DNA from 4 places in the Yersinia fenwicki genome. Region 1 is predicted to be linked to each of the others. Evidence: predicted binding sites of a transcription regulator. Region 1 holds the regulator's gene; each other region holds the start of a gene.

Region 1 (7,934 bases):
TGTAAATCACCACTGGCGCTACGAAAACAGATATCGTGCAAACCGGGGTTGACCACGTTGAACATCACATGCGCCGCCGCCAAGGTGCCGTGGCCGCATAAATCTACTTCACGTTCTGGCGTAAACCAACGGATTGCCGATTTATCTCCTTCATCCCAGACAAAGCTGGTTTCCGGCAAATTGATTTCCGCAGCGATACACTGCATCTGTGCTGCCGACAGCGGTTTTTTCAGTAAATACACGCCAGCAGGGTTACCGGATAACCCTGTGCCGATAAACGCATCCACATGAAAATAGTTATAAGCCATTAATTAACCCCACGGTTAATACTCTAAATAATGTTTGCAGCTGCCTCGAAGACACGGGGCCCATTAATGGGTCGAGTAATGAAAGCAGCCAACGCACATGCAGCTTGAAGTATAACGAGTATGATCAATGCCAAATAAGCAACACACAGGCCGCCGTCAGCAAGCCCATCGCGATATTAAAGGTAAACCATGCCCGGCGACTGCGTAACAGACGACCGATCAATGTTCCAAAACCCAGCCAAATGATACCGGCCACCAGATTCACCATAAACATACCAAGACTGATCATTAAGATGGAATGATTATAGGCTGCACCTGCCATGCTAAAGCTGGCGACTGATCCTAATCCCATCAGCCAGGCTTTTGGGTTAAGGAACTGCAATAACCATCCTTGATACAAACGCAGCGGTTTTGGTGGAGCAACATTGGTGTCTAATTTTTCATAGGCCGAAGTGGCAATTTTCCATGCCAGCCATAGCAGATAAAGACTACCCAGGATTTTCAGAATTAAGTGCAAAGAAGGGTAGATCAGAATCAGGCCACCGACACCAAACGCCACCAGCAGTAGCATGCTTTGCATGCCTAACATAATGCCTAACATCAACCAGATAGACCGCATAAAACCAAAATTGGCCCCAGCTGAAGTTAACAGCATATTGTTTGGGCCGGGAGTGATAGCGGCAACCCAGAGAAAACCTACCATTGAAAGAAATAAACTCAGTTCCATGAGACGGGTGCCTCTCACCCAAAATGATGCGCGATATACCCATGAAGCTAACAGTGTGCTATTGATCACACAAGAGCAACAACATGATTTCCATTCACCATATGCATGAAATATTTCGTCCGCTGGCCGGTGCCAGCAACCCACATCTGCAAACGCTGCTGCCACGGCTGGTCAGGCGGCGGGTTCAACTGCAACCTTTTTGGCAACGGCTGGAATTGCCCGATGGGGATTTTGTCGATCTGGCCTGGAGTGAAAACCCCGAGCTGGCACGGGATAAACCCAGAGTCGTGCTATTCCACGGGCTGGAAGGAAATTTTTACAGCCCCTATGCCCATGGCTTGCTACGCGCCTGGCAAGATAAAGGGTGGCTGGGTGTGGTGATGCATTTTCGCGGATGCAGTGGCGAACCTAATCGTAAATCACGTATTTATCATTCTGGTGAAACAGAAGATGCCCGATTCTTTCTGCGTTGGTTGCGGGAGAGCTATGGTCAGGTTCCCACCGCTGCGGTTGGCGTCTCTTTGGGTGGCAATATGCTGGCGCTCTATTTGGCTGAACAAGGGCAGTTGGCCGCTCAAGGACAAGAGAGCTTATTAGAGGCAGCCGTGGTGGTTTCTGCACCACTGATGCTTGAACCTTGTGCTAATCGTATGGAACAAGGTTTCTCTCGCGTCTATCAGCACTATTTGTTGAACCAACTGAAGTTAAATGCCACCCGCAAGCTGTTGCATTACCCCGGAAGCCTGCCGTTGGATCTGCCTCAATTGAAAGGATTGCGGCGAATCAAAGAGTTTGATGATGTCATCACGGCAAGAATACATGGCTTCAATGATGCACTGGATTACTATCGACGTTGCAGCGCTTTACCGTTATTGCCGCAAATTACGACTCCACTGCTTATCATTCATGCCAAAGATGATCCATTCATGACGGCCGAGGTCATCCCGAATCTACGCGAGTTACCGGACAATATTGATTATCAGTTAACGGAGCATGGCGGCCATGTCGGTTTTGTCAGTGGCTCATTAAAACATCCACAAATGTGGTTGGAACAACGTATTCCAGCCTGGCTTTCCCCCTATTTGGAGCAACAGTCATGATCATCCCCTGGCAGCAAGTCGACAGCGAAACGCTGGATAATCTGCTGGAAGCCTTTGTGCTACGTGAAGGCACGGACTACGGCGAACATGAGCGGTCATTGGCACAAAAAGTCGAAGACGTGCGCCGTCAATTAGCCAGTGGTGAGGCCGTATTAGTTTGGTCAGAGTTACACGAAACCATCAATATCATGCCGCGCGGTGCCTTTCGTGCCGGAGCCGAAGAGCAACCATAACCCCTGCGTTGTCACCCTATTCTCTAAGTAAAATCAGGGTGACAAGCCGGGCACTTTGCCCTAAAAATACCCATTAACAAGAAAAAATAGACCGTTTAAGCCCGCCCACTGAGGATCTCACCCCATGGAGTTACAGCTAATATGTCAATTAAACATCCGGTTATAGCCGTCACCGGCTCAAGTGGCGCAGGGACAACCACCACCAGTCTGGCATTTCGCAAAATTTTTCAGCAATTGAATATCCGCGCAGCGCAGATTGAAGGTGACAGCTTCCATCGTTATACCCGTCCTGAAATGGATACCGTCATCCGTAAGGCACGGGATCAAGGCCGACATATTAGCTATTTTGGCCCAGAAGCCAATGACTTTGGTCAGTTAGAAGAGAGTGTGTCGCAATACGGCGAGCATGGAACCGGGCGCTCACGTAAGTATCTCCATACCTATGATGAAGCCGTGCCCTATAACCAGATCCCAGGCACATTCACCCCTTGGGAGGCGTTGCCGGAACCCACTGATGTGCTGTTTTATGAAGGTCTGCACGGCGGGGTCGTGACCGAACATCATGATGTCGCAAAACATGTCGACTTGCTGGTCGGCGTGGTACCGATAGTCAACCTGGAGTGGATTCAGAAATTAGTCCGTGATACCGGCGAGCGCGGCCATTCCCGTGAAGCGGTCATGGATTCGGTGGTGCGATCTATGGACGACTACATTAATTACATTACGCCACAGTTCTCACGCACCCATATTAACTTCCAACGTGTTCCGACGGTTGATACCTCAAATCCGTTTGCCGCCAAAGCCATTCCGTCACTGGATGAAAGTTTTGTCGTCATTCATTTCAGAGGTTTGGATCAAATCGATTTCCCCTACTTGCTCGCAATGTTGCAAGGGTCGTTTATTTCCAATATCAATACATTGGTCGTACCCGGCGGGAAGATGGGGCTGGCAATGGAGCTGATTATGGCACCGTTGGTGCAGCAATTGCTGGAAGGTAAAAAAATCGGTTAATCCTTCGTCCTTGAAGCCGCAGTAAAGCAATTGCTGGAAAGAAAAAATAATTTGACGCTATCCCAACCCAAAGTAGTTGGGGCTGCAGGTAGGCGGCAAGCGAACTCATCCCGATGAGCTTACATAAGTAAGTGATTCGGGTGAGCGAGTGCAGCTAACAACCCTGCAGCTTCAAATACGAAGGGGTTAATTACGCGATGTCACGGATTTCAAAACTATGGGTAATGGTCGCCGCTTTCCCCAACATTAAAGAAACCGAGCAATACTTCTCGGCCGAGAGTTCAACCGCGCGCTCAACGATTTTATCCGTCAGGCCTTTGCCACTGACAATAAAATGCAGGTTAATTTGCGTAAACAGGCGCGGAGCTTCTTCCCGGCGCTGGGACGTTAACGTCACTTCGCAATCGCGCACATCGTTACGCCCTTTCTGTAAGATAGAAACGACATCAATTGCACTACAGCCACCGGCCGACATTAACAACATTTCCATCGGACTTGGCGCTTTGTCTCCAGCATTCCCATCCATTAAAATTTGATGACCTGAAGCGGACTCACCTAAAAATGTTAGCCCTTCAACCCACTTTACACGTGCCTGCATAACTCTTGCTCCCGGTTAAATTTTCCGATTCAGACTACGCTTTCATTTACAAACTGGCAATGTAACCCGATGTTCATCATGCTGAAGCGATACAACACAAGACACTAGCCTCATCCTGTGCTACAAACAGAACCGAAAGTATTGTTTTTAGAATTAAATAGGGTAGCTTCTCAATACTCAGTGAAGGGTTTCTATCCGGTACGTATCTTGGCTATACCTTTCGGCAGTTGAGCAAATTAATATGCTAAGAGAAAGTGTATTTTATAAGCACGCCGTACAGGGAACTCTGAGCCCTGTTAAGTTAGGCAGCGATAACAACAGAGGATAACAGCGAATGGTTCTCGGCAAGCCACAAACAGACCCGACTCTCGAATGGTTCCTGTCTCATTGCCATATCCACAAATATCCATCGAAGAGTACGCTAATTCACCAAGGTGAAAAGGCCGAAACGCTTTACTACATCGTGAAAGGCTCCGTTGCGGTGCTTATCAAAGATGAAGAAGGTAAAGAGATGATTCTCTCCTATCTAAATCAGGGAGATTTCATCGGCGAACTTGGATTATTTGAAGAAGGCCAAGAACGTAGTGCCTGGGTCAGAGCAAAAACTGCCTGTGAAGTGGCTGAAATTTCTTACAAAAAATTCCGCCAGTTAATTCAGGTCAATCCAGATATCTTGATGCGCCTGTCTTCACAAATGGCGAATCGCTTACAGATAACATCTGAGAAAGTGGGTAACCTTGCTTTCCTTGATGTGACTGGACGCATTGCACAAACGCTGCTTAATCTGGCAAAACAACCTGATGCCATGACCCACCCAGATGGGATGCAGATAAAGATTACTCGCCAGGAAATTGGTCAAATAGTTGGCTGCTCCCGCGAAACTGTGGGGCGGATACTAAAAATGCTGGAAGATCAAAATCTGATCTCCGCACACGGTAAAACGATTGTCGTTTACGGCACTCGTTAATTCCCTATAAACCGGTGCCGCTACCTCGGCACCGGTTTTCTTCATTTATACCCGTTATACTTCAAGCTGCATGTGTGTTGGTTGCTTTCATTACTCGGCCCGTCCATGGGCCTCGCCTCTTCGAGGCCGCTGCAAACAGTGTTCAAATCGGTTCCAGATCGATTTGTCACCCCAGTCACTTACTGGTTGTTGAGCTTACAGTAAGTAGACTCTTGGGAATTTGCTCAATTGCCGCCTTCCTGCAACTCGAATTATTTAGGGTATTATTTTGTGTAATTAATAAATTTCTGGGCCTATATGAAATGGCAACGGCTTATTTATCATCCTGAAGTTAATTATGCGCTCCGCCAAACACTGGTTCTCTGCTTACCGGCGGCGTTGGGATTTGCCTTTGGTGAATTGCGGCTGGGGTTGATGTTCTCTCTGATACCGGCCTGTTGTAATATTGCTTCGCTCGATACTCCCCATCAATATTTCTTCCGGCGGCTGATTGTCGGCGGAACGCTCTTTACTTTCAGTAGTTTTCTGACTCAACAATTACTGCTGTGGGATATCCCATTGCCGGTAGTGATGCTTGGTCTCGCATTAATGTTGGGGGTAAGTGGTGCCATCAGCCAGCTCAATGGCCGGCTGCTCCCAGCCGCATTGATCGCCGCGATTTTCAGTCTCAGCATGGTAGGTCGTGCGCCTATTTGGCAAGCACCATTGATGTGTGCTGTGGGGACCCTCTGGTACGGGGTATTTACCTGGCTATGGTTTCGGTTATGTAAAGACCAACCCATCCGCGAACCACTGAGTCAGCTTTACCATCTGTTGGCCGATTATTGCGATGCTGCGTACTCTTTGCTCCGTCAGCGCCAGAAAGCGGAAAAGATGATGCAAGCCCTGCTGGATAGACAGCAAGGCATTATGGATAAAATTAACCAACTTTATCAACAGTTTAACCTGCTACACAATGCCACCCAAAAAGAGCAAAAGCGGCTACTGATTCTCTTCCAGATGGCGCTTGATTTGCAGGAACATATCACTGCGGCGATGAATCAGTCAGAAAAGGCGGAAGAACTGATAGAGCAAAGTTCGATAGAGGCCATCCTTGAGCGTAATATGCAGATTATCTCAACACAAATGCGCACCATCGCCGATAATATTCTCTATCACCACCGCGCGAAGACTCATTTCAGTGCCGGTGATGCTCTGGTCGAGCTGGAAGAAGTTGCCCAGCAACATCCAGATAATCCGGTGGCACAATTCTGCTATTACCATATCAGCCACATTATCCAGATTCTGAGTGACCAGCGCCCGCAATATGAACGCGATTTGATGTGCAACCAACTACCTCAACCATTCTGGCCCGCACTTGTCAGCTATTTATCATTTAAATCCAGTGCATTGCGTGATGCAGGCCGCATGGGCGTGACGCTGGCAGCAGGTAGTTATGTCGGTAGTCTGATCCATCTGCCTAAACCTTATTGGATTTTACTCACCATCATGCTGGTGACGCAGAACGGCTATAACGCCACTAAAATTCGGATTCACCACCGAGCTCTAGGTACTCTGATTGGGTTGTTACTTGCAGCGGCCCTACTGCATTTTCAAATGCCGGAAGGGACTACGCTGAGCATCATGTTGCTCATCACACTGGTCGCCTATCTGGTTCAACGCAAAAACTATGGCTGGTCAGTCATCTTTAGAACCATCACTACAGTGTATATCTTGCAGTTATTGACCGGAGAGGGTGCCGACTTTTTAGTTCCACGATTGCTGGATACCTTAATCGGCTGTGCATTAGCCTTCGCCAGCGCACTATGGTTGTGGCCACAGTGGCAAAGCGGTTTGCTACGAAAGAATGCGCATCAAGCACTAGAGAGTTATCAGAAGATTCTACGCATCCTACTGAAACCAAACCCAGATATTGGGCAGCTCGCCTATGAACGCATTCAGGTGAACAAAGCCAGCAATGCTGTTCTGAGTTCACTCAATCAGGCCATGCAGGAACCAGGATTTAACTCAAAATATTTAGCCGACATGCGCCTATGGGCCACCCATAGCGAGCTTATTGTTGGGCATATCAATGAGATGACTATCCTGACTCGCGCCTATCCATTAGAAGAATCACCGCTGGAATCAGATAAACACCACATTCAGCTGACTGTAAAATTGGCGGAAGAATATTTACAGCTTTGTGAGATGGCGATTCAGCAATGCCAGCAACGGCTGGAGTCGGATAATAGTGAGGGGAATAACGATTTTGTTCAAATGTCAGATATCAACCCTGATACACAAATATCTGAATCGGAACGCAATTTACGACGCATCTTGTCACATCTCAGCGTAATGCATACCGTTTCATCTCTGGCATGGCAGCAACAACCGCACCACGGTATTTGGCGTCGGGGCAAGTAACAGAGAAGCGCCTAAAGTGGAGAGGTTAAAATCTCTCCACGGGCTTATTTACCCTTGCACCAGGCTAGCAATCACATGTTCCAAACGCGCCATACCTTGCTGAATATCTTCTTGCTCAATCACCAGCGAAGGTGCTAATCGCAACACATCTGGCCCGGCATTGAGGATCATCAAGCCATTCGCTGCCGCGGCTGTCAGGAACTCGCGCGCGCGCCCCTGGTATTGCGGTGCTAATTCAGCGCCAATCAATAGCCCCATGCCGCGGATATCACTGAACACATGATACTTGTTATTGATATCTTGCAGAGCTTGCACAAATAGGCCGTGGCGCTGTTCAATACCATTAAGTACCTCAGGGGTGTTAATGACATCCAGCGCGGCTTCTGCAACCGCACAGGCGAGAGGATTGCCGCCATAGGTGGTGCCATGCGTGCCTACCGCCATCACCGATGCAATTTCCTCTGTGGTCAGCATCGCACTGACAGGGAACCCGCCCCCCAGAGCTTTAGCTGTCGTGAGGATATCTGGCGTCACACCATAATGCATGTAGGTAAACAGCTTACCGCTGCGCCCCATACCGCTTTGCA
Region 2 (7,934 bases), 1.9 Mb from region 1:
ATAGACGACTACAACAATCGGCGCGCCTTTAGTCGGCCAGAGCACCGCAATATCATTGGTGGTTCCGTAATCGCCACTCCCCGTTTTATCACCGATAATCCAATCAGTAGGAGTGCCCGCACGGATTGTAACATCCCCGGTAGTGTTTCCTTTCAACCATGCAGCGAGTTGACTTCGTTGAGCAGGGCGCAATGCATCACCCAGCACCAATTTATACATACTCGCTGCCATAGCCGCAGGAGTGGTGGTATCTCGTGGGTCATTAGGTAGTGCGGTATTTAAATCAGGCTCCCAGCGATCTAATCTGAACATCTGATCGCCAATGCTACGAGCAAACTGATTAACAGCCTCTAAACCACCCAACTCTTTAATTAATAAATTCGCAGCAGTGTTATCACTATATTGAATGGTGGCCGCACATAACTCAGAGATGGTCATGCCATGCGCATGATTTTTACGCGTTATGGGGGCATATGATAACAAATCGCTCTCATGGTAATTTATAGGCTTATTGAGCAAATTTGGCTGAGACTGGCTTTGATCTAATACAGCAGCGGCCAGCATAAACTTAAAAGTGCTACATAATGGAAAACGTTGAGCTCCACGATACAAAATTTTGGTGCCACTGCCGGTATTAATCATCGCAATGCCTAAACGACCGTTAGCACTATGCTCAAGTGCAGCCAATTGCTTGTCTAATGATCCGGTAATCGCAGCGGCCCAGGTTGGCAGCGCAAAATTGACTAAGGGCAGGGTAATACCGGCCAATAATAGCGAACGCCGTAACGAAGAGTGTTTCATTCCTGAGTCTCGCAAGTACTATAAGCATAGAACACGATTATAAGGGGTGAGATTGCGGAGCACCACTGCCTATTATTTTTATCGTTTTATTTCAGAAATAAAAAAGGCTAAATGGCAGGAAAAGTGACATTTAGCCTTTATAGTCAACACATTTTCAATGTTGTAGATGTGTTGACTATAGTGATGGATCAAAATATCAGGACAGTGCTTTCGATTTTAATTGCTGGTATTCACTTTCAGTAATAGTCCCTTCATCTAATAATTTTTTCGCGTCAGCAATCTGCTCTGCTGGCGATTTACCCGCAACGTGACGGATATACTCATTAGTTTCGGATACTGATTTTTGTACCGAGGCTCGATAGCGCTGAGCCATACCTTTGCCTCGTGTGATAAGGTATACCAAAGACGTCAGCAGTGGGATGAAGAGTAAAAACAGAATCCAAATCGCTTTATAAAATCCACTTAATTCATGGTCTCTGAAAAGGTCGGAAATGACCTGAAACAGAATCAGCAAGTATGCGATGAAAAAGAAAATGGAAAATGTTGTTGCGAGTATGTCCCAAAGCGTGAGGAAGTGGTTTGTCATATTTTCTCCTGACATTACATAAATTAAGGAAATATCTCGTAATAAATCCCTTAATACATTAGATATTTAATTTATATCTCAAGCAACAATCACTTAGGGTCGTTAAGCTCCCCTTAATAATAGGTACATAGCAGAGAGGACGTCAAATTGTAATTTGGCATCCAATCGGCTTTACCTCATTTAAGATTAAATTTTGGCCGCTTCCGGCAATTTCCGTAGCTGTTCGCCAACATACAATGCGAGTAACAATAGGGTGGTGATAAATGTGACAACACCGGCCCAACCTAGATTAAGCCAGAAAATACCGCCTAATGTTCCTGCAACACTCGAACCTGCGTAATAACAAAATAGATAAAGTGAAGATGCTTGGGCTTTAGCGCGGCGTGCGCGACGGCCAATCCAACTGCTGGCAACAGAGTGCGCGGCAAAGAAACCGGCAGTAAATACCATCATGCCAATAAAGATTGTTATTACTGGAGAGAAACCGGTAATAATGACACCAATCAGCATCATACCTATTGCAGCCATTAATATTGGCCCCCGGCCATAGCGAGCGGTTAAGGCACCAGCTTTGGGGGAGCTATACGAGCCGGTCAGATAAACTATCGATAATAATCCCACTACCGCTTGGCTGAGATAATAAGGCTGTGCCAGCAAGCGATAACCAATATAATTGAATAAAGTGACAAAGCTGCCCATGATTAAAAAACCCTCAGCGAACAGCAATGGTAAGCCAGAATCACGCCAGTGCAGTTTGAAATTGATCATTAGCGTTCTGGGCCGTAATAACGTGGGACGAAAGTGTTTAGAGGCCGGAAGAATACGCCAGAACATACAAGCGGCAGCCAAAGCAAATATACCTATTACCGCCAGAGCGATGCGCCAGGAAAAGAAATCACTCAACACCCCGGTAATCAAACGACCACTCATCCCACCAATCGAGTTCCCGCTGATATAAAGTCCCATCGAGAGCGCAACAAAACTGGGGTGAATTTCTTCACTGAGATAGGTCATCGCTACGGCAGCAACACCGCTAAGGGACAAGCCAATCAAAGCTCTCATCAGCAAAATCCCATGCCAACTGGTCATAAAAGAACAAATCAAGGTGCAGATAGCGGCCAGCATCAATGCCACTACCATAACGGATTTACGGCCAATAGCATCAGAAAGTGGTCCAGTAAACATCAGGCCAAAAGCTAGCATCCCGGTGGCAGTTGAAAGCGATAAGCTGCTGCTCGCCGGTGAGATATTAAAGTCTTGTGATAACAATGGCAGAATTGGCTGCACGCAATAAAGTAGGGCGAAGGTCGCTAATCCGGCTGAAAAGAAAGCCAGGGTGACGCGAATAAATTCAGGTGTACCGCGTTGAATATAAGGGCGTTTAGTTAAACGAGTGGTTTTAGGTGTGGTAGCAGTTGCATCGTCATTTGCGGCGAGGTTCGACACTGCGGTATCCGGAGTGCGCAAAGAGGTGGTCACGGTATTTCCTTATCATTAACACAATAAAAACAAGTACAATCAATACAGTTTGTTCGCCGTAAGAGCGCGGGCTCAATCCTGGTTCGGCGTAATAAAGGGATGATAGAAATAGCAGAGTTTTTTGTCTAATATATTAATTATTCATAATAAGACTTTAAAAATATCACTGGAGTTGAATGAGTATTGAACTCAGGCATTTACGCTATTTCATCGCGGTGGCGGAAGAGTTGCATTTCGGGCGCGCAGCAGAGCGTTTGCGGATTTCTCAGCCCCCGCTGAGCCAACAAATCCGGATATTGGAAGAGCAAATCGGGGCCAGGTTATTTGCCCGCAATAACCGTAACGTCAGTCTGACGCAGGCCGGTGTATTGTTTTTAAAGGAGGCTTACCAAATTCTGGCGCAGGTCAGCTCGGCCGCTGAGAAAGCAGCGCGTTTGCATCGTGGGGAATCGGGAGAGTTAACCATCGGTTTTACCTCGTCGGCACCGTTTATCAGCACCGTATCAAAGAATTTGCGCGCTTTTCGCCAGTTGCACCCGCACGTTCATATTAAAATGCAGGAAGTGAATACCAAGCAGCAGATTGCACCTTTGTTGGATGGTCATCTTGATCTTGGTGTGATGCGCAATACTCGCTTGCCTGATGCGTTGCAATATCGCCTATTGTTACGCGAGCCTTTAGTTGCGGTAGTCCACGAAGAAAGTCCGTTAGCCGCTTTACCTCCTGGCAGCGTCAAATTTAGTTCGTTGGCCGATCAACCTTTTGTTTTCTTTGCTCGTGAGGTGGGTACTGCGCTTTATGATGAGATCCTTACACTGCTGGCCCGTGCTGGGATCACTCCCTATATCACGCAAGAAGTCGGGGAGGCGATGACCATTGTCGGACTGGTATCCGCCGGTTTAGGTGTTTCTATTTTACCGGCGTCATTCACTCGGGTAAAAGTGGATGGGGTGAAATACTTACCGTTAGCAGAAAGCAGTGCGACAACTGAGGTGTGGTTAGTGAATCATAAACATCGCCCAGTGACCGCGCCGGCGGAAGCATTGATCCGCCTAATGGTGGCTGATAGCCCAATTGATGAAGCATAAAGGTATTTTTGATTGCTAAGGTTAAATAACATTGGTGACTAATTTTTGCTCTTTATTCGTCTAAATAATCAGCGCATAGTCAGAGGGCATCGTTGATTATGTGCAGTAAATCACATAACTAATCAAATAGTTGACGCCATATGCTAAAAGCCCCAACATAGCCGATAATCTTTATTTAGAAGCGCGAAAAATACTCGGTGACAGAGAAGGAGCCGGTTTAGTGATAACGGATGGACAGCCTGGGCATATTGATCAAATCAAGCAGACCAATGCAGGGGCCGTTTATCGGCTGATTGATTTGTTCGGCCCGATATCCCGTATTGAACTGTCTAAGAGGGCGCAACTGGCCCCCGCCAGCATCACCAAGATTGTGCGGGAATTAGTTGAAGCTCACTTGGTAAAAGAAACCGAATATCAAGATGTTGGTAGTCGTGGACGACCAGCAATTGGTTTGGTTCTGGATACTGAGGCTTGGCATTATGTCTCCGGGCGGATCAGCCGAGGTTCGATAACTCTCGCGCTGCGCGACCTCAGCAGTAAACTGGTGGTTGAAGATCAAATTCCGTTACCGGATAGCCATTCAGAGCCCTTACTCAATCGCATTCTCAGCGAAGTCGATCAATTCTTTATCCGGCATCAGGAAAAACTTGAAAGGCTGACGGCTATCGCTATTACCATGCCCGGTATCATCGATGCACCTGCGGGCATTGTGCATAAAATGCCATTTTATAAAGTGGATGAGATGCTACTTGGCCCGGCATTGGAGCAGCGAACGGGGTTACCTGTTTATCTGCAACATGATATTTGCGCCTGGACGATGGCAGAGGCCTTGTATGGCGCATCGCGTGGCTGTCAGAATGTGATTCAAGTCGTGATTGACCATAATGTCGGTGCAGGGGTTATTACCGCGGGCAGGGTATTACATGCAGGCAGCCGCAGTGTGGTTGAAATTGGCCACACTCAAGTTGACCCTTATGGAAAACGTTGTTATTGCGGTAATCATGGTTGTCTGGAGACGGTTGCCAGTATTGAGAATATGCTGGAAATTGTCCAACAGCGATTAAATGGTTCAATGAGCTCGTTATTACATGGCTCACCACTCACGGTTGAGTCTTTATGTAATGCGGCGTTGGCCGGTGATCAATTAGCTAAAGATATTATTCTGGGTGTTGGCCACAGTGTCGGGCGCATTATTGCTATTATGGTCAATTTATTTAATCCGGAAAAGATTCTAGTCGGTTCGCCATTAAATAAAGCGGCTTCTATTCTGCATCCCGCCATTGCATCTTGTATTCGCCAACAAGCTCTACCTGCTTATAGCGAGCATATTTTAGTTGAGCCAACGGCATTTTTTAATCAGGGGACAATGCCAGGAGCTGCTCTGGTAAAAGAAGCATTATATAATGGCTCTTTATTGGTGAAATTACTGCAAGGATAGAGTGTTACTAATAATTAAGAGTTAATTATTAGTAGGTATATTGAGTATATTCCCCATATTATTGAGCGCTATTCGTTAAAAACCTCTCTCAGTTCGGCAAAACATTGCGCTAACGCAAGCTGTCTGTTGTTGGCATCGCCTAGACTTTTATCCATGTTACCAATTTCGCTAATATTAGGCGGAAAGACGTGAGTCGAAGTGGCCAGATTGCGGAGTATTGTTATGTTAACGCGTGTTTTTGTGACGGGTACCGACACTGCTGTTGGTAAAACCGTAGTGTCACGGGCCTTACTTCAGGCCTTAAGCCAAAATGGCAGAACAGCTGTTGGCTATAAGCCAGTAGCGACGGAGAGTAAAGAAACTCCCGATGGATTACGCAACCAAGATGCACTGATTTTACAAGCTTCATCCTCTATTGAAGTGGATTATCAGGATGTTAACCCATACCCATTAGTCGGGGATGTTATTCATGCCTGCTCCGACACCCTGATTAGTTACAATAAAATGACGGAAGGACTGCAGCTATTATCAACGAAAGCCGATACGGTTGTCGTCGAGGGTTGCGGTGGCTGGAAAGTGATGATGAATGACCAACGTTTTTATTCTGACTGGGTGATTCAAGAGCAGTTACCGGTTATTTTGGTGGTTGGCATTAAATTAGGTTGTATTAATCATGCCTTATTAACGGCTCAAGCCATTCTCAATGATGGATTGCCATTATTAGGATGGGTTGCCAATCGTATTAATCCAGGATTAGCACATTACGCTGAAACTATTGCAATGTTACGCGAACGTTTACCTGCACCACAATTAGGGCAACTACCTTATCTGCCCCATGCAGAACAAAAGCCGCTAGCAAAGTATTTAGATCTCACTGCAATAGCCAAGTAAAATATCCATCAAACTTTAATTTAGCGTGAGTGATATACCGAAATAGGGCGTAACCAACGGGCTATTGTTGTCGAAATAACACAGGATAATAGTAGCCCTGGCAGCAGGGTATAGGCTCCTGTCATTTCGCACACCATTAGCGCAGACATAATAGGTGCGTGAGTGGTCGCGGCCAGCAATGTCGCCATACCCGTTAATGCCATTAATAAAGCAATATTGTCACCCAACATGGGCCACCAGGCAAATATCTGACCGCATAACATTCCCAACGCCGCACCAACAAACAGTGTTGGCGTAAATACTCCACCAGGAGCACCCGAACCACTACTGGCCAGTACCGCCAACAACTTACAAACCAAAATACCGCCAATCAACAAAATTCCCGGCGGGGCGGTCAATAATGATTGCACCACACTGTAGCCATTGCCCCATACCTCAGGGAAAATGAGCGATAATAGCCCGACAATCATCCCACCTAGCGCTAATTGGAGTGGTGGTGATAAGTTCAGGGAACGAAATGCATGCCCACTGGCTGTCATACCTTTAAGGAACAGTGGACCACAGAAACCGGCGAATAATCCCAATAGTGCCATTAGGAGATATTGTATCGGCCACGGGGATGGCAGCGTTTGTACTTGATACAGCGTTTCTTGCCCTCCATGCAACAGGTTGGTGGTGAGCAATGCACTGACAGCAGCAATCACGACTGGCCCGAGGGAAGCCAACATTAATGTACCGAATAGAATCTCCGCAATAAATAAACTACCGGCCAGTGGTGCATGGTAGGCGCTGGCCATACCGGCAGCGGCACCACAGGCGACCCACAGTTTCCACTCTTTAGGGTTTGCGTAGTGCTGAGCAAATACAGAAGCGAACAATGCCGCCAACAGCACCATGGCACCTTCACGGCCAATGGCACTGCCGCTGGATACCACCAGCAACGAAGCCAGCGATTTGACCAAGCTGGCAGAAATGTCTAATCGGCCATCACCTGTTTCAATGGCTTCCATATAATCGGTGGGGGCACTGGGTTTTCGATGTTGATAACGCTGATACACCCACAATAATGAGCCCGCTGCCAATCCTCCTAATGCGGGGGTTAATGCACGTCGCCAGCCACTAATAGAAGATGCGGCCGCAACCAGGCTGCCGTCGGTTCGGGTAAATAATAACCACTCAAGCCCCAACATGGCTTGATGGAACAACCAGACAATTAATGCAGAAATGATGCCCAGCATGATGGCAATCATCAGCCTGCGCAGCATGGCGCGATAGTAATACCAATGTGCAGGCCGTTTCATATAAAGCAAACTATGGTCGCTATAAAGTAGAAGGGCGCACCGAGAGGTACGCCCTGATAATCCAATGGATAAATTATTCGCTGTCAGTTATGCGAGTATAAACAATCTTTTGAGTATCGTTTTCACAATGCCCAACCACTTGACCACGCGCATTTTGTACCTGATCGTTAGGGACGATATCCAGTTTAAAGCCAGATTCAGGTACACCATTATTGATAATCTTTTGTGCGATATCTGCTTTGACACTTTCACACGATGCCAAAGCAGCCAAAGGGGCCAGAGATAATAACAATGTGCCGATAAGAAGCGTTTTTTTCATCATAAAATCCTTATGTGGATGAATAGCTTGT
Region 3 (7,934 bases), 2.0 Mb from region 1:
GCTATTAAAGCCTGTTTTGCCGACTGGTTGCCAGTCAATGAGCGTATCAAAGCCTTCTCGGCCAACTACACACTCGTCAATGTTGGCTGGGCGGTTGGCCCAGGATTGGGTGTTTTGGTCGTCAGTATGGGGCCGCAAGTCCCCTTTATCATTTCGGGCATACTGGCGTTGTTGGTTGCCATCACACTGAAATTCAGAATCGACAGTACAGATATGTCAGTCACGGAGCATACGCAGACTGAATCTGTGCCAGATTTCCGCCAAACGTTTCGTATTTTGCGCCATGACAAACGGCTGATCTATTTCACCGTCGGCAGCATGCTCAGTGCCATTGTCTTTGGTCAGTTCTCCGGCTATTTATCTCAATACCTGATTACTGTTTCTGATGCCAAATTTGCCTATCAGGTGATTGGCGCTGTGATGACAGTCAATGCGGCCATTGTCATTACCTTGCAATACCTATTAAGCCGCCGTATGAATCAGCAGAACTTAATGCGCTGGCTGATGCTGGGGACGCTGTTCTTTATTATTGGTTTGTTCGGATTTATGGCCGCGCAACAGTCAATCCCCATATGGATGCTAGCGATGGCGATTTTCTCCTTGGGTGAGATTATTGTTATCCCGGTCGAATATCTGTTTATCGATTTTATTGCACCCGCGAATCTCAAAGGCAGTTACTATGGCGTACAGAACCTCGGTCAATTAGGTGGTGCTGCGAACCCGGTACTCTGCGGCTTTCTGTTGGCCTATGCCGTACCCGAGATGATGTTCTACATGTTGATTGTGGCGGCTATTTTGGGGCTGGTATTTTTCTATCGCGGCTACCAGTTAGCAAAATCGCCAGCTCATCAACCCTCTCAGTTGCAAGACGAGTCGTAATTGGCATCATTCCATAAAAATTATTCATAGTGTGATACCTAGCACAGTGCCAAGGTTAATTGTATGATGAATGTATTCCGTCACTCAGGACTCTTTTTATGCGCAATGTGACTTCACTTTGCTGGCAGTATCTGCGGGCTTTCGCCATTATTTATCTGTGTTTGTGGGCAGGTAAAGCGGTGGCCTTGCTGCTGCCCATCAGCATCCCCGGTAGCATTCTCGGGATGCTGATTCTGTTTGCCCTGCTCTCTTCACAGATTTTGCCTTCGACATGGGTAAAACCCGGTTGTCACCTCTTAATCCGCTACATGGCGCTGCTGTTTGTACCGATCGGTGTTGGCGTCATGCAATATTATGACCAGCTCACCAAGCAGTTCGGCCCGATCGTGGTTTCCTGCGTTGTCAGTACCTTGGTTGTGATGTTGGTCGTCGGTTACAGCTCGCATTATGTCCATCGTGAGCGCAAGGTGATTGGTTCTCCCACTCACTCCGAGGAGGACAAATGATCAGTAACTTATGGTGGTCGCTGCCACTCACGTTAATTGTGTTCTTCAGTGCACGCCGTTTAGCCCGTTGGTTGAAAATGCCGTTGCTGAACCCTTTGCTGATATCAATGGTTGTTATCATTCCATTGTTGTTGGTGACACATATGCCTTATGCCAATTATTTTGCTGGTAGCAAAGTCCTAAACGATCTGTTGCAGCCTGCAGTCGTAGCGTTGGCTTTCCCGCTGTATGAGCAATTGCATCAAATTCGCGCGCGCTGGAAATCAATCATTAGCATCTGTTTTATCGGCAGTATAACCGCTATGGTCAGTGGTACTGCTGTGGCCCTGTGGATGGGGGCGACTCCTGAAATTGCCGCGTCAGTACTGCCTAAATCTGTCACCACGCCTATTGCTATGGCGGTGGCCGAATCTATTCATGGTTTACCGGCGATCAGCGCGGTGTGCGTTATTTTTGTTGGGATTCTGGGGGCGGTGTTTGGTCACAGTTTGTTGAATTTGTTGAAAATCACTACTAAAGCTTCACGCGGCCTGGCTATGGGGACGGCATCGCATGCTCTGGGTACCGCCCGTTGTGCTGAGCTAGATTTTCAGGAAGGGGCATTCAGCTCACTGGCCTTGGTAATTTGCGGGATTATCACCTCACTGCTGGCGCCCTTTTTGTTTCCAGTGCTGCTACATTTATTTGGCTAATATATCCATCATCTTTCAAACTGCTGGTGTGTTGGTTGCGCGCACTTGCCCGAATCACTTACTCATGTAAGCTCATCGCGGTTCTCTCGCTTGCCGCCTTCCTGCATCTTGAAATATATTGGGTATAGTGAGGATTTATGCATAAATTTGAGATACATCTCTCATTTGAGATTTTACTTGCATGAATTTCATATATAACGAGATCCACGTCACACCAAGAAAGCCCCAAGCTGCCTAAAATAGTTTCCCGTAACTATTGGAGAGAACCCTATGCAAGCACGTTTTCATGACGCTTGGGCTAAGTTGCCCGCCTCACTGCAATCCGCACTTGAACCAATCATGAGCGCAAACGATTTCCCTGCAATGCTGACAGCAGATCAAGTGAAAGCGGTGAAAAGCAACAGTGGGTTAGATGATGATGCGCTAGCATTTGCATTGCTACCACTGGCCGCCAGTTGTGCATTAACGCCCGTCTCTAATTTCAAGGTCGGGGCTATTGCTTGCGGTATCAGCGGCAATCTCTATTTCGGCGCCAATATGGAGTTTAGTGGCACCCCATTGCAACAAACTATCCACGCCGAACAATGTGCGGTAACACATGCCTGGCTGCATAATGAGGCCAGCCTTGTCTCTATTACCGTCAATTACACGCCGTGTGGCCATTGCCGCCAATTTATGAATGAACTAAACAGTGGAACCGATCTGCATATTCATCTGCCAAATCGCCCAGCATCAACTCTGGGGCAATATTTGCCAGACGCTTTCGGCCCGAAAGATTTGAATATCACGACTCTACTTATGGATCCTGTTGACCACAGTTATACCCTTTCTAATGCTGATGATCTGACTCAGGCCGCATTGGAGGGCGCGAACCACAGCCATGCACCCTACAGTAACTCCCATAGCGGTGTGGCAGTGGAAACCGCCGAAGGCATTATTTATACCGGGCGCTATGCTGAAAATGCAGCTTTTAATCCAAGCTTGCCACCGCTGCAAGCGGCATTAATTATGGCTAATATGTCTGGTAAGGATTACCTCCCTATCCGCCGGGCGGTGCTAGTTGAAGGTCAACATTCTATGCTTTCGCAGTGGAATGCCACCCAAGCAACGTTGGCCGCATTAGGCTGTAGCGATGTAAAACGTGTGACATTTTAAACAGATAAAACCGCAACGGGGTTACCTGGCTAGCCCCGATAAACACCCGCTGTACAACGTCATTTGTTGGCTAACTACTTCCCATTACGTAATAAAAGTATGTCTCTCAGTTGAACGGGGATACATTGAGGATCCAGCCCACAGTATGAAGTGGGTGGATGATAAGGTGTGGCTCCTAACTCTTGTTTACTGTTTTGTATTGCTATTGAAGAGGCGATATAACATCGCTCTTTATTAATTACATCCCCCCGACTTTCAATCTCTTTTGTGATGCGAATAACCATCGGCCCATTGTCGTTGCGCTCCCCCAAAGCGATGCACAAATTATCATTCGAGAGATCAGATAAATTTTCTACTGGTATCGTATAGTTTGAGCAACCTGATAGCAGAAGCATCAGAGTAATAACACTGAATTTATCCATTTTTATTTTAATCAATTATTTTAACACTACAAATTGCGTATTAATTACGATAGGAATTTAAATTATAAATCATCTTACATAGTCTTCTTTGCTGGCATTCAATTGTTAATTAATAAATTTTTTTAATTTAATTAATTCTTACTATTGTAATTCGGGGATAAAAATCGCATTTTTCCCTTCAAATTAAAAGAGTTTTTGAATAACTGTTATAGTTTCATTTATATAAATAGTGCTGTCTTATCGCTAATAATCAGGTGGAAATGTGCTCCAAGACTGCGATTTAAATCATTTAGATGTGTATGAGGATTTTTTCAAAATACAACTTTGTGGACTTACCCCATGAATGTGACACAGCCCACATTTACTGATAGCCAACATATTTAACTAACAAAAGCTGTACATTTTTTTCTTATCTTTTAGGATCAGGGTAACGACTTGATAACGTTTAAGAGTGAAACTCATGGAACTGGAATACGAAAGTAAACGCCCCCTGTACATCCCCTACGCTGGCCCGATCCTATTAGAATTCCCTTTATTGAACAAAGGTAGCGCCTTCACCAATGATGAGCGCAGCCACTTCAATTTACACGGCTTATTGCCAGAAGCGGTTGAAACCATCGAAGAACAGGCTGAACGTGCTTATCGTCAGTATCAAGATTTCAAAAATGACGACGATAAACATATTTATCTGCGTAATATTCAAGATACTAATGAGACCCTGTTTTACCGCCTGCTGGAAGCGCATCTTAGCGAGATGATGCCCATTATTTACACCCCGACGGTAGGAGAAGCTTGTGAACACTTCTCAGATATCTATCGCCGTGCGCGCGGGTTATTTATCTCTTATCCAAACCGCGAACACATTGATGACATGCTGCAAAATGCCACCAAGCAAAATGTGAAAGTTATCGTAGTTACTGACGGCGAACGCATTCTCGGCCTTGGCGACCAAGGTATCGGTGGCATGGGTATTCCTATTGGTAAACTGTCGTTGTATACCGCCTGCGGTGGTATTAGTCCGGCGTATACCTTGCCAGTGGTATTGGATGTGGGCACCAATAACCCCCAACGTCTGAACGACCCGCTTTATATGGGCTGGCGTCACCCGCGTATTTCCGGCGATGAGTATTATGCATTTGTTGATGAATTCATTCAGGCAGTCAAACGCCGCTGGCCGAATGTGTTGTTGCAGTTTGAGGATTTTGCTCAGAACAATGCGACGCCACTGCTCAACCGCTACCGTGATGAGCTGTGCTGTTTCAATGATGATATTCAGGGCACAGCAGCGGTCACATTGGGTAGCCTGATTGCGGCAAGTCATGCCGCTGGCAGCAAGTTGCGCGACCAAACTGTCACCTTCCTCGGTGCAGGTTCAGCCGGTTGTGGGATTGCTGAGCAAATCATTGCGCAAATGATTTCGGAAGGTCTGAGTGAAGAACAGGCTAGAGCGCGGGTCTTTATGGTCGATCGTTTCGGTCTGTTGACTGATAAACTGCCTAATTTATTAGATTTCCAAAGTAAATTGGTGCAAAAAAGCGATACCTTGCAAAGCTGGAATCTGACCAGTGACTCAATCTCTTTGCAGGATGTGGTCCGTAATGCCAAACCTACCGTGCTGATTGGGGTTTCTGGCCAGCCGGGGTTATTTACCGAAGAGTTGATCCGCGAGATGCACAAGCACTGTGCGCGCCCGATAGTGATGCCACTGTCGAACCCAACATCACGGGTAGAAGCACGGCCAGAAGACATTATTAACTGGACGGATGGCGCAGCATTAGTCGCAACAGGTAGCCCATTCTCACCTGTCAGCTATAAAGAGAAACTGTATCCAATTGCACAATGCAATAACTCTTATATCTTCCCCGGCATTGGTTTGGGGGTGCTGGCATCCGGTGCCAAACGCGTTACCGACGGTATGCTGATGGCCGCCAGCCGTGCATTGGCGGAGTGCTCACCGCTGGCGCAGAACGGCGAAGGAGCATTACTACCCAATATCGATGATATTCAGTCGGTTTCAAAAACTATCGCTATGCAAGTAGGGAAAGCCGCGCAGTTGCAGGGGGTCGCTATTGTCACTTCTGAGGAAGCATTAGCTAAAGCCATTGAGCACAACTATTGGCAGCCGCAGTATCGGACTTATAAACGAACCTCGTTCTAGTTATTATCCGGCCTGCGCTACTGCTCAGGCCGCTTATAGTCTAACGCTACTGTCATCAGTTACCCCTCAATCATTAATATAATAAGAAGAAACTATTGGCATGATATCGGTGGGTACAGTAGCCTTGCAGTATCGCCAGTGAATTGAATGCATTAAAGGCCAGAGAATGTGGAAACGCCTGATTATTAGCTTAATTATCATCGCAGGGTTGCTGATGGTGACAGCTATTGCACTCGATCGCTGGATTAGCTGGAAAACAGCCCCTTTTATCTACGATGATCTGCAAGACTTACCGCACCGGCAGGTTGGTGTGGTTTTAGGCACGGCTAAGTATTATAAAACCGGTGGTATTAATCAGTTTTATCAATACCGAATTCAAGGCGCGTTAAATACCTACAACAGCGGTAAAGTAAGCTACTTGCTACTTAGCGGTGATAACGCCCTGCAAAGTTATAACGAACCGATGACCATGCGCCGTGACTTGATTGCAGCGGGTGTCGCGCCTTCTGATATCGTGTTGGACTATGCTGGTTTTCGCACATTAGATTCTATTGTACGTACTCGAAAAGTATTTGATACCAATGATTTTATTATCATTACTCAGCGTTTCCATTGCGAGCGGGCGTTGTTTATCGCTATGCATATGGGGATTCAAGCGCAGTGTTTTGCGGTGCCGTCCCCCAAAGATATGCTCAATGTTCGGGTTCGTGAGATCTTTGCCCGCCTCGGCGCGCTGTCAGATCTCTATATTATGAAACGCGAGCCACGCTTCCTGGGGCCATTAATCCCTATTCCGGCAGTACACGTGATACCGGATGATGCGCAAGGTTACCCCGCCGTATCCCCTGAGCAACTGGTTGAACTGGAACACCGACTGGCAGAAGAAAAAGCGAAAAAACCAGCACCAGCACCATGATTCTAAATGCGCTTTTGATTTAATGTTAAGTTCAATCAAAAGCGCTTTCAATTACCCCCTTTGCCCTAAAAATGCCCCAACATCACTTTCCACCTCCCCCATCTCTTGCAATAACTGCAACGTTTCCAGAGCTTCATCCTCATCAAGCCGGCTCATGGCAAACCCCACATGCACCAAAACCCAATGACCGATTAATCCTGCACTAGTCTGCTCATCCGCAGCCACCAGCATAATATTGACCGAGCGGCGCACGCCACAGACATCCACCCATGCTGTGCCTGGTTGAGTGTCATCCAACACGATAATTTGCCCGGGGATGCCTATACACATAATCCAGCTCCTGCAGTGTCACGGCATAAAAAAAGTAAATTCATTCCACCTCCAACCGCTTAATTATCACGCCATCATCAGCCGCCCCAATACGCAAATGGCTGCCCGCACACAATGGGCAACGGGTTACTTTACTGCTGAGCAAATTAACCTGTTGTTGGCAGTCATGGCACCACACTTGTGATTGCTGCTGGCTGAGATGTAAAACACAGCCTTCCGCCAAAGTGCCACGGCACACCAGCTCAAAACAGAATTCCAACGCCTGCGGCTCGACACAGGAAAAGACGCCGGTTTCCAACCACACGCCAGTAATTCTCTGTGCGCCGTGCAACCGTGCCTGCTGTTCCATCATGGCAATAGCATTTTGGCACAAGGTAATCTCATGCATGACTGTTCTCCCAGTATGGATTTCTCTGGCAAAATTAATGCAAAGACGATGCCAGTAATACTGGCTATTTCATGGAATCGATAACCAACACAACAGATTGATAAATATCATTATTTATCAGTACTGCTTAGGTATGAATTCACGAAATGAATAATCACTGTCGAAGTGTCATCAAACAGTGAGGATTTCGTCACTATTGTCGACACTTCTCTGCGGCAATCCCTCTGTTTTTACTGCCTTTTAAATTCCTGCCCTTTGTCTGGTATCACCTTAATGCGCTACTGGCGCGGCTTCCCCACTCTTTTGTATTGCCGGCCACCGTGCTGGCACAGAATATGCTTTGGAGCTGGGAAATGATTGCTATCAGCCTGACTGTCACCAGATTTTTGTCCCGGAGGGTATGGCCATGAACCGCTTTGTGATTGCGGAACCGAGGCTTTGTATTGGATGCAATACCTGCATGGCTGCTTGCAGCCAGGTGCATAAAG
Region 4 (7,934 bases), 2.0 Mb from region 1:
TCAGGTGCGGCAATCCGTATGGAAGGGCAAGTCAGTGTATTTACCTATCAAGAGAATCAGCCGTGCTATCGCTGTTTGAGCCGGTTATTTGGTGATAGCGTCCTAACCTGCGTTGAAGCCGGAGTCATGGCTCCATTAGTGGGTATTATTGGCAATCTACAAGCGATGGAAGCGATAAAACTTCTGACTCATTATGGGCAGGTGATATCAGGCCGCATATTAATGTATGACGCTATGGCGGCTGAGTTTCGGAGTTTAAAACTAGCAAAAGACACCAACTGCGAGGTTTGCGGTAAGGATTAGCGAAATTTCGGGCAAAAAAAAGCTGATGCATGGATGGCATCAGCTCTCTTATTAACACGCGGTCAAATAATCAGGACTGAATACCCTGACTACGCAGATAATCTTCGTAGTTACCGGTAAAGTCGATCAGTTTTTTCGGTGTCATCTCAATCACTCGGGTCGCCAGTGAACTGACGAACTCACGGTCATGGGAAACGAAGATTAACGTGCCTTCGTACATTTCCAATGCCATGTTAAGTGCTTCAATCGATTCCATATCCAAATGGTTGGTTGGCTCATCCATTACCAGAATATTAGGCCGCTGCATCATCAGCTTACCAAACAGCATGCGCCCTTTCTCACCACCAGATAGGACTTTAACTTTCTTCTTGATATCGTCCTGGCTAAACAGTAAACGACCCAACACACTGCGCACAGCCTGCTCGTCGTCCTTTTCCTGTTTCCACTGACTCATCCAGTCAAATACTGTTAGATCAATTTCAAAATCACTGGCGTGATCCTGCGCGTAATAGCCAATTCTACTGTTTTCAGACCATTTCACGGTACCGGCGTCCGCTTCATAATCCCCTACCAGGGTTTTCAGTAAAGTCGATTTACCAATACCGTTCGGCCCAAGAATAGCGACTTTTTCACCCACTTCAAGGCGCAGATTAAGGTTTTTAAACAGTGGGCCGTTATCAAAACCTTTAGTCAGCACTTCAACTTCTAGCGCATTTCGGAACAATTTTTTATCCTGATCAAAGCGGATAAATGGGTTCTGACGGCTTGAAGCTTTCACTTCATCAAGCTGAATTTTATCAATTTGACGGGCGCGTGAAGTCGCCTGTTTGGATTTAGAAGCGTTGGCACTAAAGCGGCTGACGAAAGATTGCAGCTCAGAGATCTGGGCCTTTTTCTTAGCGTTATCAGAGAGCAAACGATCGCGAGCTTGGGTCGCCGCAGTCATATATTCGTCATAGTTACCCGGATAAACACGCAGTTCGCCATAATCCAAATCCGCCATGTGAGTACAGACCATATTCAGGAAGTGACGGTCATGGGAAATAATGATCATGGTACTACTACGTTCATTCAGAACTTGTTCCAACCAGCGGATTGTATCGATATCCAGGTTGTTGGTCGGTTCGTCGAGTAACAAAATTTCTGGATCTGAGAATAGAGCCTGCGCCAATAATACGCGCAATTTAAAGCCAGGCGCGATTTCGCTCATCAAACCATAATGCTGTTCAACTGGAATACCGACACCCAGCAGCAATTCACCGGCACGAGCTTCTGCGCTATATCCATCCATTTCACCGTAGGCAACTTCCAGATCAGCCACTTTATAGCCGTCTGCTTCGCTCATTTCAGCCATAGCGTAAATGCGGTCGCGCTCTTCTTTCACTTCCCACAACTCGCCGTGACCCATAATAACGGTGTCCAGCACTGTGTTGTTTTCAAAGGCGAATTGATCCTGACGCAACTTACCCAGCCGCTCATTAGGGTCAAGGAATACGTTACCGCCACTCGGCACCAGGTCACCACCAAGGATTTTCATGAATGTGGATTTACCACAACCATTAGCACCGATCAGGCCATAGCGATTACCGCCACCGAATTTTACTGAAATGTTCTCAAACAGCGGCTTGCTGCCGAATTGCATGGTGATATTGTTAGTACTTAGCACAGAGCTCGCTCTCGATTGGATTACTGAATAGGGATATTCAAGAATACTAGAAAATGTGATTCGGCGCGCATTATGCCACAAGATGGCAAGAGTATCGCCCTCAGTTTGCATGAAATCTCAGCAGGAGTGGAAAGTGAGTGAGATTTGGGGCCGAACAGCCCCATGAAATAAATGAGAGATTAGCCTTGAGCTTCATTGGTGCATTGCAGTGCGCTGTATTTTTCCAATAAGAAAGGTCGCAGATACCCCACGGTGTTAGACATCGGTAATACCTCTTCGCTGAGATGAATATTCAGTATATTACCAAGGTAATCACGCCGTTTTTGTATTCTTTGCCAAACATCGGGGTAATGGGCGGCCAGTTCATCACGTAAATGTTGGTCAGCCAATGCAATACAGTCTTCCGCACTGACTCCTGCATAACCTTTCACTGCCGGGATGATATCGATTTGGAATAACATTCCACTGCGAATTTTTTCTTCCGAGTCTCTATAAATAGGCGAACACAACCATTCTTCATCCGCGACCAAATGCCCAGGATTTAATGACCAATGGTATTGTGACTTCGGTAAAATAGCTTCAATTACTGCATACATCTCTTTACCCGACATACCGATACGGATATTTTCCAGCCAGGTCACGACGGCGGTGTAATAAGGAATAGCAACTCTCTCGAGATAATCCCTTTGCGCCAAAGGCAGCTCATCGCTGTGATGTACGGCATAACCCGTTCTACTGCTTAGGCCACCTTTATACCCGGTAGTTAATGATATTTTATCGCCAAGTTTCACAACTTTATCACCCGGATACAAATTAGCATTTTCAAAACGATCACCAGTTGCAGCAATCATCACAACAGTATTTGGCTGCCCTTCATCTGCCAGATAAGAGCCAAGTTGCTTCTCAGTCACACCGATATCTACCGCAGTCAATGCATTAAGAATACAATTAGAGGCCAGATTAGCACCATATTCATAATGAGCTAATTCATTGGCATTGTTAGTCACTCTAGCTGCTGTATCACTACCAATAAATAGGCTTGTCGCATTAACCACCGGTATTGACGATGAAACGGTTTGTTTTATTGCAGATAAAATAAAATGTGGAATATCAAACAATTGGTTATTTTCATCCAACTTACTGGTAAATAACTTCCACCCAGCAATACCGACTTTTTTAGCCTGCTGCACGCCAGTATCTGCCAATAAATCAGCGAGGGTTTTGCTGTTATTCATGGGTTGATTCGGTAGCGAAAAATAGGGAACATGAATCGCTGTATTGCTCACCCGCGCATATTGAGACAATTTTAAATTCTCGTTGCCTAACAATAAAAAGACTTTTCCGGAGGCATGTAGCACCAAAGCAGCTTCTTCAAATCGGGGGATAAAACCGGTAAGGTACTCAAAATTACCACCATGCTCTTTATCGGCATAAACCAGCAAATAATCGATATTAGCCTGAGTCATATTGGCGATAATTTTAGCTTTTCGAGCAGTGATTGTATTATCGCTAATCGCTACTTTAGTAATAGCATTGAATCTCGGTGGTACTTCGATAGGCCTAAGTTTAATATGGCGCTGAGCAGTTATCATCTTTATTACCCCGGTTAGTTAATATAAACCACCTTACCCATCGCCGTTTACGCTACAACCATTTAGAGTTGCGCGTGAACGAGATAGTTAGCCAACGATGTGGCCCTGGTTCGCCAATCGCATGGGATATCTCTTCACGTATTTTATCAAAATAAGACACGCCGCTATTTTCCATTTCTGGTGGAATAACCACATGAATCTCAACAAATAAGCCACGACCAATGCGGGTAGCGTAATGCGAATAATCGATAAATTGATATTTCGTCATCAGTTTATCCATCAAACTTTCCATCGAGGCGTCCAGTGTATCCGGTGTCATTTGTAATACTTCTCGGACAGCCGCGATGACAGTCTTTATCGGAACAGATATCAATATCAGTGTTAACAGCGCCAGTACAGCAGGGTCAGTATAAACAATCAAATGTTCATAATGTGTGCCTTCCATACTCCAGGAAAGTAAAAAAGCCACTAATAAAGCAGAGCTAATACACGCCGACATCAGCCAACTTTTGGTATCTAATGCGATTAACTCGGACTTAACACGTCTATTCAAACGACGTTGCTTTAAAAAGATAGTAAAGCAGAAAATGCTTACAACCAAAGCATACACAATCGCCCAACCTAACTCTAATTCACGCCCACCATCAATAATGCCTTTAACCGCATTAACAAAAGCATACAGACAGAGAAAGGCCAGTAGACTGCCATTGAAAGCTAATACCAGAGGTTCTACATGCCAGAAACCATATTGAAAACGGCGGCTATTGGGTTGGCTAAGCAATCGAGAAACTAATAGAGATAAACTGCACATACCTGCATCTAAAGCAGAGAACATTCCATCGAAAATTATCGACATCGACCCGCATACAATGCCGAAAATAATCCCCATAATGGCAATGAATAAAGTACAAAAAATCGAGCGGCGCAAAATTTGTTGCTCAAGTTTAGTATCATGTAGCATAGGTGCTGCTTGTTCACTGAGTGTCGTCATGATCACAACCTATTTTTTAGCTACTTATTTTATAGTAACTAACTGTTTTATAAGGTTCTATTGTTATTTAATTAGCTTGATATGTTAATCACGATATGAACAGTGAATATAGATCAGAGCTAATAAGAGTGTGCCATATTATTCTATTTTTACCAGTAATTTGCGCTTCGACAGAAAAATAAAAAACATTGTTAATGCTTTGTTTTTATTTATATAAAGTAAAATACTTTTGACTATAAAAGATTTTATAGTGCTAATTAACATTTCAATAGATTAATTTATCGTTTCATTTTCGTCTTTATCTTAAAGATATCACCTCCCATGGTTTTATACTTATACCCAGCAACAGACCTTGTTAATTTTAATAACATATGAAAAATGAACTGACCTTTCAATTAATAGCAGTCACCTTAAATGAGTAGAATTTGTTATTCGTCAAGAATAGTGTTTCCACATAAAGATATTGTGTACCGCTTAATACCTGCCCTGGGGGATATATGGCAGCAAAGCTTAATATTTTATTAGTACATGGCGCGTGGGCTGATGGCTCACAATGGCGTCATATTATTCCAGCCCTGTACGCTTTGGACCACAGGGTGATTGCAATACAAAATCCGTTAACGTCGTTGGCCGATGATGTTGAGCGCACCATCAAGCTCACAACTGCATTGTATGGCCCTACATTATTAGTCGGCCACTCTTACGGTGGGATGGTGATTACTCAAGTCGGGCATTTGCAAAATGTTGTCGGGATGGTTTATCTAGCGGCTTTTGCCCCGGATGCAGGTGAAAGCCTGTCCAGCACTTATGCATTGCGTAAACCGCCGGTAGGCGCAGCATACATTCGTCCTGACGATAATGGCTTTTTATGGATCGACACAGACCAGTTTCACGAGAATGTGTGTCAGGATATTGATGAAAGTGAAGCGCGAGTGATGGCCATGACGCAAAAACCATTAGCGGCTCGTGTTTTTACTGATAAGTCTGCTCAGCCGGCCTGGCGAGTCAAACCTTGTTGGTATCAAATTTCAACTGAAGATAGAATGTTGCCAGTTGAAACACAACGCGACTTCGCCAAACGAATTCAGGCACAGAAAGTGGTTGAACTACCTTCGGGCCACTCAGCCCATCTATCGCATCCCCAACAAATTATTGATTTAATTACTGATGCAGCGAATGCAGTTAGATAACTTTTAGTTTCCCATCAATACTATTGCGATGACAGACGCAAAAAATCCGCCCGAAAGCGGATTTTTATTAAATACAGGATTCACCTTTAAAGATGAATGCTGATCATCCTAAGCTGTTGCTTAGAAAGTGTAACCAACGCCAGCAACCCAAGTACCAACGTCAACATTGCGGATGCGGCTCTGTTCGTAAGAAACGTCCAGGGCAACATTTTGCATTGGGTTAAACTGCATACCCGCGCCGTAGGTGAAGCCGTAATCGCTGGTACTGTTTTTGTCGCTAGGAGATGTTGGGTAGTTCTGGCTGAAACGACCATAACCCACACCTACCAGGCCATAAACGCTAGCCCAATCGTTGATACGGTAAGCTGGACCAGCAGTGATCGCGTTGTATTGTGCTTTGTTGTAAACAGACGCGCTATCGCCGAAGCTGCTTTTTTCCGTATGAGTGAAAGAGGTGATATAACCCAGTTGAGAGTCACTCCACTCGTAACGGTATTTCAGGTTAAAACCTGAAGATTTGTTAGCAACACCTTGGTAATCGCTCTGGGCATAACCACCAGAAACGGTGCTTTGACCTGCAAAGGCTGAACCTGCGGTCACTGCTAATACACAAGCTGCTACAGCTGAAAGACATGCAATTTTATTCATAACCACCTCGAAAGACGCAATTTTTTAAGTGAAACTAAAATACGGTGAAATTATAGCAAAAATTAGCGTGAAACTCTGCTTACTAATGATTGTCTAATCATTTATTTGGTGTAACAAAGAGTTTCAAGTATCATCTATCTTACTAATGCGCTTGTATATTTTGGCTATGTTACTCCTTTTTGTGACATCCATCACCAAAACTCATTCCAGACTATTCTTATTTTTAACGTTCAAAAAAGCACCAATAAGCACTTTAAAAACCATCATTCTTAGACAGTAATAATTTTATTTTCTTTTTTTCGTCTTTGTTATGTCTGGCGGTAATTTTTAAACACTCACTCGACATTTCATTTACACTGGCAAGGATTGATACTTACTATTTTCTTTGAGGCTCTACAGGATGTCTTTGTCTCCCCCATCCAAACATTCACTCCCGTTACTCCCCATTTTCTTGCTCGTGATCGCCATGATCTCAATACAGAGTGGCGCATCATTGGCCAAAAGTCTGTTCCCACTGGTTGGTGCACAAGGAATAACGTCGTTACGACTTGGCATCGGCACACTGATTCTGTTTATTATCTTTAAACCCTGGCGGATGCGATTTGAAAAAGGCAGCCGGTTACCCTTGCTGGTTTATGGGGTGACCTTAGGTGGAATGAATTTCCTTTTTTACCTGTCATTAAAAACAGTGCCATTAGGTATTGCCGTCGCTTTGGAGTTCACCGGCCCGCTGGCAGTCGCCATGTTATCCTCACGTCGTCCGGTCGATTTCATCTGGGTAGGGTTGGCGATTCTGGGCCTCTGGTTCCTATTACCGCTGGGAAGTAGCATCGGAACCATTGATTTATTTGGCGCAGCTTGTGCTCTGGGTGCGGGTGCCTGCTGGGCGCTTTATATTATTTCAGGGCAAAAAGCTGGCGGTGATCATGGGCCAGGAACTATGGCTGTTGGCTCCTTAATTGCTGCGCTGGTTTTCTGCCCGATTGGGGTGGCTTATAACGGTCTGGCGCTGTTCGACCCAGCCATTTTACCCGTTGCTTTAGCCGTCGCTATTCTATCTACCGCTTTGCCCTACTCACTGGAAATGGTCGCATTGACCCGCCTGCCTACTCGTACATTTGGTACATTAATGAGCTTAGAGCCAGCATTGGCGGCAATTTCAGGGCTGATATTCTTAAATGAACACCTGACGCTGATTCAGTGGCTAGCTTTAGTATCGATTATCAGCGCCTCCATTGGCGCGACCCTGACCATAAAATCTAAACCGCAGATTGACGAAATTGCTTAAACAGGAGCCAAATATGGAAATCAGAATGGCAGCAGCAGCCGATTTTGCTGAAATTTGGCCGCTGTTTCAAGCGGTAATCAGTCGCGGCGACACCTATGTATTCACATCAGACACCTCCAAACAAGATGCTTATGATTACTGGTTTGGCACTGGTGTTCGGTGCTGGGTAGCCCTGCATGAGGGGCGAGTTGTCGGGATGTACAAGTTAATCGATAACCAACGTGGCCTCGGTAATCATGTCGCCAATGCATCCTTT

The links. The regulator CRP, encoded in region 1, controls carbon source genes, mostly activating them, when cyclic AMP is high. The targets are predictions, from matches to a motif close to ATGTGANNNNNNTCACAT.
Region 2: mlc (ROK family transcriptional regulator Mlc) is a predicted target of CRP. The motif match lies at 4,053-4,070, and genes of this name have one in related genera.
Region 3: cdd (cytidine deaminase) is a predicted target of CRP. The motif match lies at 2,275-2,292, and genes of this name have one in related genera.
Region 4: ACF3VQ_RS13885 (ABC-F family ATPase) is a predicted target of CRP. The motif match lies at 2,023-2,040, and genes of this name have one in related genera.

The regions. Positions count from the first base shown of each region.
Region 1 covers NZ_CP170755.1:267,977-275,910, reverse strand. The annotation lists gene ACF3VQ_RS01115 (PhzF family phenazine biosynthesis protein) at 1-308, opposite strand, end outside; gene ACF3VQ_RS01110 (LysE family translocator) at 433-1,035, opposite strand; gene ACF3VQ_RS01105 (hydrolase) at 1,137-2,135, shown strand; gene ACF3VQ_RS01100 (YheU family protein) at 2,132-2,368, shown strand; gene ACF3VQ_RS01095 (phosphoribulokinase) at 2,510-3,379, shown strand; gene ACF3VQ_RS01090 (OsmC family protein) at 3,570-3,977, opposite strand; gene crp (cAMP-activated global transcriptional regulator CRP) at 4,312-4,944, shown strand; gene ACF3VQ_RS01080 (YccS/YhfK family putative transporter) at 5,242-7,347, shown strand; gene ACF3VQ_RS01075 (aspartate aminotransferase family protein) at 7,396-7,934, opposite strand, start outside.
Region 2 covers NZ_CP170755.1:2,194,718-2,202,651, forward strand. The annotation lists gene blaA (class A beta-lactamase BlaA) at 1-801, opposite strand, end outside; gene ACF3VQ_RS10115 (SHOCT domain-containing protein) at 998-1,387, opposite strand; gene ACF3VQ_RS10120 (MFS transporter) at 1,574-2,866, opposite strand; gene ACF3VQ_RS10125 (LysR family transcriptional regulator) at 3,043-3,954, shown strand; gene mlc (ROK family transcriptional regulator Mlc) at 4,175-5,392, shown strand; gene bioD (dethiobiotin synthase) at 5,615-6,283, shown strand; gene clcB (voltage-gated ClC-type chloride channel ClcB) at 6,304-7,584, opposite strand; gene ACF3VQ_RS10145 (DUF1161 domain-containing protein) at 7,658-7,903, opposite strand.
Region 3 covers NZ_CP170755.1:2,986,913-2,994,846, forward strand. The annotation lists gene ACF3VQ_RS13680 (MFS transporter) at 1-879, shown strand, start outside; gene ACF3VQ_RS13685 (CidA/LrgA family protein) at 978-1,385, shown strand; gene ACF3VQ_RS13690 (CidB/LrgB family autolysis modulator) at 1,382-2,077, shown strand; gene cdd (cytidine deaminase) at 2,348-3,232, shown strand; gene ACF3VQ_RS13700 (NAD-dependent malic enzyme) at 4,115-5,812, shown strand; gene sanA (outer membrane permeability protein SanA) at 5,979-6,728, shown strand; gene ACF3VQ_RS13710 (HypC/HybG/HupF family hydrogenase formation chaperone) at 6,780-7,058, opposite strand; gene hypA (hydrogenase maturation nickel metallochaperone HypA) at 7,099-7,446, opposite strand; gene ACF3VQ_RS13720 (4Fe-4S dicluster domain-containing protein) at 7,853-7,934, shown strand, end outside.
Region 4 covers NZ_CP170755.1:3,033,555-3,041,488, forward strand. The annotation lists gene moeB (molybdopterin-synthase adenylyltransferase MoeB) at 1-303, shown strand, start outside; gene ACF3VQ_RS13885 (ABC-F family ATPase) at 374-1,969, opposite strand; gene ACF3VQ_RS13890 (aminopeptidase P family N-terminal domain-containing protein) at 2,149-3,561, opposite strand; gene ACF3VQ_RS13895 (cation diffusion facilitator family transporter) at 3,614-4,552, opposite strand; gene ACF3VQ_RS13900 (alpha/beta fold hydrolase) at 5,050-5,742, shown strand; gene ompX (outer membrane protein OmpX) at 5,863-6,390, opposite strand; gene rhtA (threonine/homoserine exporter RhtA) at 6,791-7,678, shown strand; gene ACF3VQ_RS13915 (GNAT family N-acetyltransferase) at 7,692-7,934, shown strand, end outside.